3 regions of the Streptomyces sp. NPDC002958 genome follow, and region 3 is predicted to be linked to each of the others. Evidence: riboswitches for the same ligand, from Rfam matches in the RefSeq annotation. Region 3 holds a riboswitch; each other region holds the start of a gene.
What was found. Region 3 has a riboswitch for cyclic di-AMP ahead of ACZ3IC_RS19815 (C40 family peptidase). Riboswitches for the same ligand answer to the same signal wherever they lie in the genome.

Region 1 (3,264 bases), on a different contig from region 3:
CGCAACCGGCTCGACGAGATTCCGCACGAGCAGGCCAACCCGGCCCGGCGCGCCGCCAAGCAGCTCTCCAAGGAGCTCTTCCCGGCCACGGCGCGGATGTCGCGCCCACGCCAGGGCACCGAGGAGACGGTGGAGCGGATCGACTCGGCAGCCGTGCGCGCCTTCTTCGATGCCCACATCCGGCCGTCCACGGCGACCGCCGTGGTCGTCGGTGACCTCACCGGCATCGACCTGGACGCCCTGCTCGCCGACACCATCGGCGACTGGTCCGGGGACACCACCGAGCCCCGCCCCGCCCCGCCGATCACCGCGGACGACACCGGCCGCGTGGTGATCGTCGATCGTCAGGGCGCGGTGCAGACGCAGTTGCTGATCGGCCGGATCGGCGCCGACCGTCACGACAGCGTGTGGCCGGCCCAGGTGCTCGGCACCTACTGCCTGGGCGGCACGCTCACCTCCCGGCTGGACCGTGTGCTGCGCGAGGAGAAGGGCTACACCTACGGCGTACGGGCCTTCGCCCAGGTGCTGCGGTCGTCGGCCCCGGATTCCGCCTCGGGGGCGACCGGTGCCGCAATGCTCGCCATCAGCGGATCGGTGGACACGGAGTCCACCGGACCGGCGCTGAAGGACCTGTGGACTGTCCTTCGGACCCTCGCGGCCGAGGGGCTGACCGATGAAGAGCGCGAGACGGCCGTGCAGAACCTCGTGGGTGTCGCACCGCTGAAGTTCGAGACGGCGGCCTCCGTCGCGGGCACCCTCGCCGACCAGGTCGAGCAGCACCTCCCGGACGACTACCAGGCACAGCTGTACGCCCGGCTCGCGGAGACCGGCACGGTCGAGGCGACCGCAGCGGTGGTCAACGCCTTCCCGGACGACCGGCTGGTCACGGTCCTCGTCGGTGACGCGGCACAGATCGAGGAGCCGGTCCGGGCGCTGGGCATCGGAGAGGTGTCGGTGGTCGCCGGCTGACGGGCGCACCCGTCGTGGACGACGGACGACCGTCCGGCCCGACGCGGGCGACGGCGGACCGACCGACTCGACGCGGGCGACGGCGGACCTGTCCCGTGTGACAGTGCACAGGTCGACTGGCACGGTCGACCGAGCGCCCCCGCCGACCGGTCCATTGGCCCGTCATATGCCCGCATAACGGGACAAAAGGGAAAACCCTTGTGAGCTAGATCTCGCAGGGGTCTTCCCTTTTGTCCGTTTTAGAGGGGAGGTTGCCTGTCTGCCCTGTGGGATGCGCTACAAAACGGCCTGTCCGTTTGGTGAATGAATGTGCTCCCGCTTAGCGTCGGCTCGGCTGCCTGTCACTCGTATGCCGCAACCGCGACGTACCGGGCAGCCATCGCCGAGTCCCCGTCAGGCGCGAGCCTGGGGAGCCGGGGACCCACGCAGTCCCTGGGGTGAATCGGATGTCTGAGCCTCGATGAGGCCGGGGTGTCCGTAGGAGACCTTCCTGCTCCGAACCCGTCAGCTAACCCGGTAGGCGAGAAGGAAGGAAAGGACCAGCCACTTCATGGCGTTCACCCGTGCCACCGGGAAGCATCGTGCCGCGAGCCGACTGACGCGCAGGAGCGCGAAGATCGCCGGCGTCGCGGCTCTGGCCACCACCGGCGTCATCGGCGGCATGGCCTCACCGGCCCTCGCCGCGGGCGCCGAGGCCCCCTCTGTCGTCGAGACCGGTCTGAGTCAGGTCATGGCTATCGACGGTGCGCTCGCCGACCAGATCGCCGCCCAGGCCGACGACCAGAAGCACCAGGCCGATGTCGCGGCGAAGGCGAAGGCGAAGGCGGAGGCCAAGAAGAAGGCCGAAGCCAAGAAGAAGGCAGAGGCCAAGGCCGAAGCGGAGCGCGCGGCCGAAGCGCGCGCCGAGGAGGCACGTGCGGAGAAGGCGCGTGCCGCCCGGTCCGCCGAGCGCGCCCGCCTGAACTCCTTCCAGCTCCCGGTCGCCGGTTCGTACGTCACCACCGGCTACAAGTCCGGCGGCTCGCTCTGGTCCTCCGGCAGCCACTCGGGCGTCGACTTCCAGGCCGCGTCCGGCAGCTCCGTCGTCGCCGTCGGCGCCGGTACGGTCGTGGAGGCCGGCTGGGGCGGCGCGTACGGCAACAACATCGTGCTCCGGATGGCGGACGGCACGTACACGCAGTACGGCCACCTCTCCTCGATCGGCGTCTCCGTCGGGCAGAGCGTCGGTGCGGGCCAGCAGATCGGCCTCTCCGGCTCCACCGGCAACTCCACCGGGCCGCACCTCCACTTCGAGGCCCGGACCACGCCGTCGTACGGCTCCGACATGGACCCCGTCGCGTACCTGCGCGCCCACGGCGTCAGTGTCTGATCGACGCTCCACCCGCAGTACCGCTTCGAAGGCCCCGGCACACGCCGGGGCCTTCGCCGTGTCCGGCCTCCGTGTCCGCCCGGCGTCCCACCCGCAGTACCTGCCCGCCGAACCGCCTTGCGGCCAAAAGATATTCATGAATTTCCACCCGTCCCGGATGGGGAAAGCGAAAGAGCCGCGGCCCCGAATCAGGGTGCCGCGGCTCTTTCGCAGAAAATGGTTCAGACGGTCTCCGGAAGCTCGTCGAGCCCTTCGGCGACCAGCTTTGCCAGACGGTCCAGGGCGGCTTCGGAGTCGTCGGCCTCGGATGCGAGGACAATCTCCTCGCCACCGTGCGCGCCGAGACCGAGCACCGCGAGCATGGAGGCGGCGTTCACCGGGTTGCCATCGGCCTTGGAGATCGTCACGGGGACGCCGGAAGCCGTGGCGGCACGGACGAAGATGGAAGCGGGGCGGGCGTGCAGGCCCTCGGCCCAACCGACCTTGACGCGGCGCTCAGCCATGGTTCTGCCCTTCACGAATCAATGGTTGTCTAGACCAGTCTCTCATGCAGTGCGCGATGCTCCGGCCGACCCGCGAGACGGCCCGCAACCCGTGCTGTACCGCCGATCGGCCCCCTCAGACTGACCCGGCCCCAAGACCTACGCGACCGCTGGCGGAGTCGTAGTCTTTGCCCATGCAGTCCTCGCCGGAGCAGAGTCCGCATCACGCGTACCCCGACCACTGGGAAGCGGACGTGGTTCTCCGTGACGGAGGAACCGCGCGGATCAGGCCCATCACCACGGACGACGCCGAACGACTGGTCAGCTTCTACGAGCAGGTCTCCGACGAGTCGAAGTACTACCGCTTCTTCGCGCCGTACCCGCGTCTGTCCGACAGGGACGTGCACCGCTTCACCCATCACGACTACGTCGACCGGGTGGGGC
Region 2 (3,264 bases), on a different contig from region 3:
ACGAGCAGGGCGTTGGCGGAGCCCTCCTCGATGCCGCGGGCCAGACGCTCCGGGTTGGTGACGAACAGGTCGTCGCCGACGATCTGCACCTTGGCGCCCAGCTTGTCGGTGATGACCTTCCAGCCGGCCCAGTCGTCCTCGTACAGCGGGTCCTCGATGGAGACCAGCGGGTAAGCGGAGACGAGCTCCTCGTAGTACTCGGTCATCTCGGCGGCCGAGCGGGACTTGCCCTCGAACTCGTACGTGCCGTCCTTGTAGAACTCGGACGCGGCGACGTCGAGCGCGAGCGCGATGTCCTTGCCCGGGGCGTAGCCGGCTTCCTTGATGGCCTCGATGATGAGGTCGAGGGCGGCGCGGTTCGACTCCAGGTTCGGCGCGAAGCCACCCTCGTCACCGAGACCGGTCGAAAGGCCCTTGGTCTTCAGGACCTTCTTCAGCGTGTGGTAGACCTCGGCGCCCCAGCGCAGGGCCTCGGAGAAGGACTCCGCGCCGATCGGGGCGATCATGAACTCCTGGATGTCCACGTTGGAGTCGGCGTGCGACCCACCGTTGAGGATGTTCATCATCGGAACGGGCAGCAGGTGCGCGTTCGGGCCACCGAGGTAGCGGAACAGCGGCAGGTCCGAGGCCTCGGAGGCGGCGTGGGCGACGGCCAGCGAGACGCCGAGGATGGCGTTGGCGCCGAGCGAGCCCTTGTTCTCGGTGGCGTCAAGGTCGAACATCGCCTGGTCGATCAGCCGCTGCTCGGTCGCGTCGTAGCCGACGAGCTCCGGGCCGATCTGCTCGATGACAGCGAGGACGGCCTTCTCCACGCCCTTGCCCTGGTAACGGTTGGGGTCACCGTCGCGAAGCTCAATGGCCTCGAACGCACCGGTGGAGGCGCCGGACGGCACGGCAGCACGACCCGTGCTGCCGTCGTCGAGACCAACCTCGACCTCGACCGTGGGGTTCCCCCGGGAGTCGAGGATTTCCCGGGCTACGACGACGTCGATGGACGGCACGAGGCATCTCCTTCTGGGATATGACACTGGTTGTGCAGGGTCACTTCGGCCTTGCGACAAGAGCCTAACCGGCCCGGCCCGCTCAGTCGGACGACCGCCCGTCCCCTGGGACGGAAAAAGACCCAGGAGCGCACATTACCGGGCAAACAGCAGGAATTTTACTGGCTAACGACTACAACAGTTGAACGATCACACACGGCCTGCGTTCCCCGTGTGACAGCCGACACTCCCTGCACAAGCACTCCCTCTATGCAGGCACTCCCTGTACAGGCACCGCACGCAAGCACCGCGCGGAGGTGTCGCGCGCACAGAAACCCCGGCCCGGCGCATACGGGGGGAATGCGCGCCGGGCCGGGGTGCTCAGGGGGAGAGGGCCTGGACTACTTCGTCAGGTGCAGCTGCTGACCCGGGTAGATCAGGTCGGCGTCCTTGACGATGTCCTGGTTCAGCTCGAACAGCTGCTGCCAGCCGCCCTCGACGTTGTGGTCGGCGGCGATCTCGCTCAGGGAGTCACCGGAGGCGACCACGTACTCGCCGTCGCCCTTCTCGACCTGCTCGCCAGTCGGGGTGGTGACGGTCTCCTCCGACTCGGCCTGCGGGGCGGCGGAGCGGTCCGAGCGGGAGGCGGCGGGGGCCTCGGCACGCTCGGCTTCCTGCGGCTGCGCCTGCTGGGCCGGCTGCGACTGCTGCTCCGGCGCGGCCGGGGTGCTCTGCTGCTCGGTGGGCGCGGAGGAGGACTCCGAGGAGGAGCCGGTGTCGACGCCCGGGTCGACGCCGTCGTTGGTCAGGTTGCCGGCAGCGGCACAGCTCCAGGCACCCGGGCCCTGGATGTCGAGGAGCTTTTCGGCGGTGGCGATCTGCTGGGCCTTGGTGGCCAGGTCGGCACGGGGGGCGTACTGCGTACCGCCGGCGGCGGCCCAGCTGGACTGCGAGAACTGCAGACCGCCGTAGTAGCCGTTGCCGGTGTTGATGGACCAGTTGCCGCCGGACTCGCACTGGGCGACGGCGTCCCAGGTGGCGACAGAGGCGGCCGAGGCGCTGGTCGCACCCATCAGCGGAACGGCCACAGCGGTACCGGCGACGCCGGCGAGCGTGGCGATACGGACGGCCTTGGACGGGCGGCGATGCTTGCCCTTGCTGGAAAACAGCATGGAACTTCCCCTCACCGACGCCTACGAGGTGAGCTGTCGGGTTCGGGCCAAGTGAGTTGCCCGGTCGCACGTCCTAGCGCGCGACTTCACCCCAAGCCGGTCCTGACGCGTCTTTCGACGATCGGGCCCGGCGCTTACCTGGGTCCCCCGCTCCTGCCTACGGCGCTTTACGCGTCTGTTCCCTTCGACCGACGGCAGGATTCGGCGTGACGGTCGACGGGGCCCGCGGTGCGAGCGATTTCGAACGTAAACATACGCAACTCTCACATTCAAAGACGCACACATCGGACAATCAGCCCTTACTCGCGCCCAAGGAATCACCGTTTTCGCAGGTGAGGGCGGCATGGAAGGGTTCCCCAGGCGCGACACGCCAGTTGACGCAAAGAGACCCATGTCTCACATGCACATAAACGGACATAGGTCTCTTAACTACCCGGCTTTTGCGGCCCTTTTAACCGATTTTCAGACTGCCCTCACTCGGCCTTCAAGGCGAGATCGAGGCTCTGGCCAGGGAGGATGAGGTCCGGGTCGGAGCCGACGGCCCCCCTGTTGGCCTCGTAGAGCGCCGACCACCCACCAGGAACCTTCTGTGCATCAGCAATCGCCCAGAGGTTGTCGCCGGGACGGACGGTGTACGCGCCGTCGGCGGCCGCCGCACCCGCGTCGCGCGCGTCACCGGCACCGCGGGAGGCATGACGACCCGACTCGCGCCCATCACCGCCGTTCGCGTTCCGACTCCCCTCGGGGGCCGGCGCGCCACGGTGCTTGCCACCCACACCGCTGGACGAATCGGATGAATCAGATGTACTTGACGAGTTGGACGAATCGGGCGCTTCGGAGGACGGGGCGGTCGACGTGGTGGTCGACGGCTTCGCGGAGGGCTTGGCCTTGCCGGCCGGCTCGTCGGTCACGTCCGAGCCCTTGGAGCCCTTGGAGCCGTCCACGGTGTCCGATGCGCCGTCCGACGACGTGGCACCATCGGACGACTCCGCGCTCCGCGTCGGCTCGTTGGAGGGCACGGACCCCGGGTCGACACCGGGCAACGCCCCGTCCTTCGCGAGGCCGGAGATGACCGCACAACTGGGCCACGCCCGCGGTCCCTGGTCGTCCAG
Region 3 (3,264 bases):
ACGTCGTCCTCGCCGCATGGGCCGGGCATGCCAAAGCCACCTTCACCAAGCGGGTGTACGTCCACCCGAGCCACGAGGACCTCCGCGTCGCCTCGGACCACCTCACTTCTGTACTCGGTTTCAGTGAGGGCGAAGCAGCCTGATGATCAAGCGTCTAGAGATGGTGAGATATCCGCCCTCAGCGAACAGAAAACAGCCTCCGACCTGGGACTTTTAGTGGATCACTAGGATCACGCTCCATTATATCCTTCTGTACGTCCTGTACATTTTGTACAGACGCTTGCGCAGGCCCCGCACAACCCCGGAGGAGAGGCATCGCCATGCTGTTCCGACCCACCGCCCGCTACGTACTGCCCGAGTTCACCGAGCGCACGACCAACGGGACGCGGACCCTCGACCCGTACTCCAAGCTGCTCGCCGAACGGATCGTCTTCCTCGGCACGCCGGTCGACGACACCGTGGCCAACGATCTGATCGCCCAGTTCATGTATCTGGAACACGCCGCCCCGGACCGGCCCATCTCCCTCTACATCAACTCCCCCGGCGGATCGTTCGGAGCCATGTCCGCGATCTACGACACGATGGAGTACCTCACCTGCGAGGTGGAGACCTACTGCCTCGGCCAGGCCGGTTCCTGTGCGTCGACACTGCTCGCCGCAGGCGCTCCCGGCCGACGGCACGCACTGCCCGGGGCCCGGGTCGTCGTACAGCAGCCCGCGCTCACCGAGCCGGTGCAGGGCCAGCCGTCCGATCTGGAGATCGAGGCACAGGAACTGGAGCGGGTCCGCGAGATGCTCACCGCAATGTTGGCCCGTCACACGGGCCGCAGCGCCGAGCAGATCGCCTCCGACATCGAGCGCGACCTCATTCTCGACGCGCCGGGCGCCAAGGCGTACGGCCTGGTGGACCACATCATGGAGAACCGAATGTCATCGCTCCCGCCGCACAGTGCGAGGTGAACGCCAGGTGCAGCCACCGGAGTTGCCGCCGCTCCCCGCACTGACGCGCGCCGAGGGGGAGTTCATCGACTGCTATCTCGAAGTCCTCGATCAACTGGGCCGGATCAACCCGGCCCGTGGCAGCGACACCTACGGCGCACTACGCGCCGCACAGGCGCTGGTCTCACGGGCGGGTGCGCTGCGCGACGCCCTCACGCTGATGCACGAGCGCGGCGAGACGCGGATCCATGCCGCCACCCTGGCGCGGGCGCTGCGTGTGCTCGACGGGGAACAGCGGGCCGGACGCGTCACCGTACCCCCCGCTCCCACGAGTTGATCGGCCCCTTCGTCTCCACGCCCGGCAGGGACCGGTCAGCTCCCCCTGATCCCACCCCCGACGGGGCTCGCTCAACTCACTCCACCCGCTTCCCACCAGCTTCGCTCAACTCCCCTGCTCGACACGCCCGGCAGGCAATTCGAAATTCCTCGCTCATTCGGCGTAGAAACTCCCCCTCACGAGGGATAGCTCAACTTGCGTATTCCGCGTGGCCAGTGAGCGGAATCCTTCATTCCACCCCTGGTACGACGCCGGTCCGAGTAACCGGCTCGGCCGTCGAAATCATCAAGTCCACCCGAACGGTGCAGTCGCGAGGAACCACACATATCGCTGTTCTCCCTCGGAAATCCGGCAGCAGGTGAGTCAAGATCCCTGGGACGACAAGCCCCCGCCACCGCGGCGGGGCGGTCCGGGCGGACGCCGAGTCCTGCCGCTGTCCGGATGCCTGGTCGACAGAAGTGGATCGGCAGGAGTGGAGGACCCGAGCACAACGGGTCGGCCGGATCACCGGTCGACCCTCGGGGTGAAGCCGCCGAGCGCGGCCGGGCAACTTCGCCAGCCCGAACCCGACAGGTCATCCTTCACAGGCGGCTGACGAAGGGTTGCGCATGGCTGCGCAGGTTCATGTCCCGTCTCTGCTCGCCCGGGCCGGTACGGCCTCGGTTCTGACTCTGGCCGCCGTCGGCGGCACCATACTGGCCCCGGGCGCCGCGACAGAAGCCCAGGCAGCGACTCTCTCGATGAAGGCACTCAACATCGCCGCGTCGAAGAAAGGATCGCCGTACAGGTGGGGGGCCACGGGCCCCAACCGCTTCGACTGCTCGGGCCTGACGGCCTATTCGTTCAAGAAGGCGGGCAAGAAGCTCCCCCGCACGGCCCAGCAGCAGTACAACAAGTCCCGCCATATCAAGCCCTCGCGCAGGAAACGCGGCGATCTGGTCTTCTTCCATTACGGCCGCAGCGTCTACCACGTGGGGATCTACGCCGGTCACGGCAAGATCTGGCACTCGCCGCGGACCGGCGCGGTGGTCCGGCTGGAGAAGATCTGGACAAAGGGTGTCTATTACGGGCGGGTCCGCTGATGCCTGTCCGGCGGATCAGGGGCGCGGTCCCGGCCGTGCCGTGATCCGCCGGGCAGTCCCCTGGGCCCCGCTGCCCGGCCGCCGGAGGCGCTTGACTCCACCGTCCGGCCGCCGGACAGGCGCTGGACTCCACGCTCGGCCGCCGGACAAGCGCTGGTCTCCGCCACTGATCCGCTCGTTCTCAGCGCAGCAGGGGGCCGAACACCAGTACCAGCCTTAACGCGGTGAGCGCCGCGCCGCTGCCACCCTCGATGGTGCGGGCGGTACGCGGCCGGCGCAGCCACCCGCCCAGCCCGTCCACCAGGAGCGCGGCCGGGCGGCGAGGGCGGGTGATCGTGCGCTCGAGAGAGCAGAGACGGGCGGATTGAGAGAGGGAAGCGGACGGATCGGGAGGTCCGTCAGCTCTGTACGGGGATGCTCCACGGGAGCGCGATCCAGACCGTCTTGCCGCCGTCGGCGGTGGGGGTGACGGTGAGCCGGCCCCCGCACTCCTTGGTCAGGCCACGGATGATCACCATGCCGCGCCCGTTGTCCTGCTGAACGGCGGCGGGCAGCCGCCGGGGCCAGCGCGGGTGACTGTCCGTCACCCCCAGATGCAGCTGCTCCTCCCGCTCCAGTCTCAGGTCCACGGTGAAGGTGGGTGACTGTCCGAACGTGTGCTGGACGGCGTTGGTCGTCAGCTCCGAGACGATGAGCTGGATTCCGTCAGCGAACTCCGTGTCGGTGACCAGGCCCCATTCGGTGAGCACTCCGGCCACATATCTCCGGGCCACCGAGACCGAGACCGGCTCGCTCGGCAGAGTGACACTTGCTTCTTGATGGTCTGCCATGGCGAGCCGTCCCTTTCCCACCCGGACCGACCCGCGATCGGCCCGGTTGCGCTTCGCGCCAGATTGCCACTGATGCT

Region 1: linked by a shared signal. The riboswitch ahead of ACZ3IC_RS22300 (M23 family metallopeptidase) and the one ahead of ACZ3IC_RS19815 (C40 family peptidase) in region 3 are both predicted to bind cyclic di-AMP.
Region 2: linked by a shared signal. The riboswitch ahead of ACZ3IC_RS01575 (transglycosylase family protein) and the one ahead of ACZ3IC_RS19815 (C40 family peptidase) in region 3 are both predicted to bind cyclic di-AMP.

Annotation. Positions count from the first base shown of each region.
Region 1 is NZ_JBVHDS010000013.1:42,503-45,766, reverse strand. Features, by position in the region: gene ACZ3IC_RS22305 (M16 family metallopeptidase) at 1-969, shown strand, start outside; cyclic di-AMP (ydaO/yuaA leader) riboswitch at 1,340-1,506, shown strand; gene ACZ3IC_RS22300 (M23 family metallopeptidase) at 1,520-2,338, shown strand; gene ACZ3IC_RS22295 (HPr family phosphocarrier protein) at 2,560-2,841, opposite strand; gene ACZ3IC_RS22290 (bifunctional acetate--CoA ligase family protein/GNAT family N-acetyltransferase) at 3,015-3,264, shown strand, end outside.
Region 2 is NZ_JBVHDS010000001.1:322,751-326,014, reverse strand. Features, by position in the region: gene eno (phosphopyruvate hydratase) at 1-1,001, opposite strand, end outside; gene ACZ3IC_RS01575 (transglycosylase family protein) at 1,382-2,152, opposite strand; cyclic di-AMP (ydaO/yuaA leader) riboswitch at 2,156-2,327, opposite strand; gene ACZ3IC_RS01570 (LysM peptidoglycan-binding domain-containing protein) at 2,626-3,264, opposite strand, start outside.
Region 3 is NZ_JBVHDS010000010.1:162,467-165,730, forward strand. Features, by position in the region: gene ACZ3IC_RS19800 (hypothetical protein) at 1-143, shown strand, start outside; gene ACZ3IC_RS19805 (ATP-dependent Clp protease proteolytic subunit) at 324-959, shown strand; gene ACZ3IC_RS19810 (hypothetical protein) at 967-1,275, shown strand; cyclic di-AMP (ydaO/yuaA leader) riboswitch at 1,708-1,880, shown strand; gene ACZ3IC_RS19815 (C40 family peptidase) at 1,884-2,357, shown strand; partial or broken gene ACZ3IC_RS19820 (LysE family translocator) at 2,539-2,667, opposite strand; gene ACZ3IC_RS19825 (ATP-binding protein) at 2,756-3,187, opposite strand.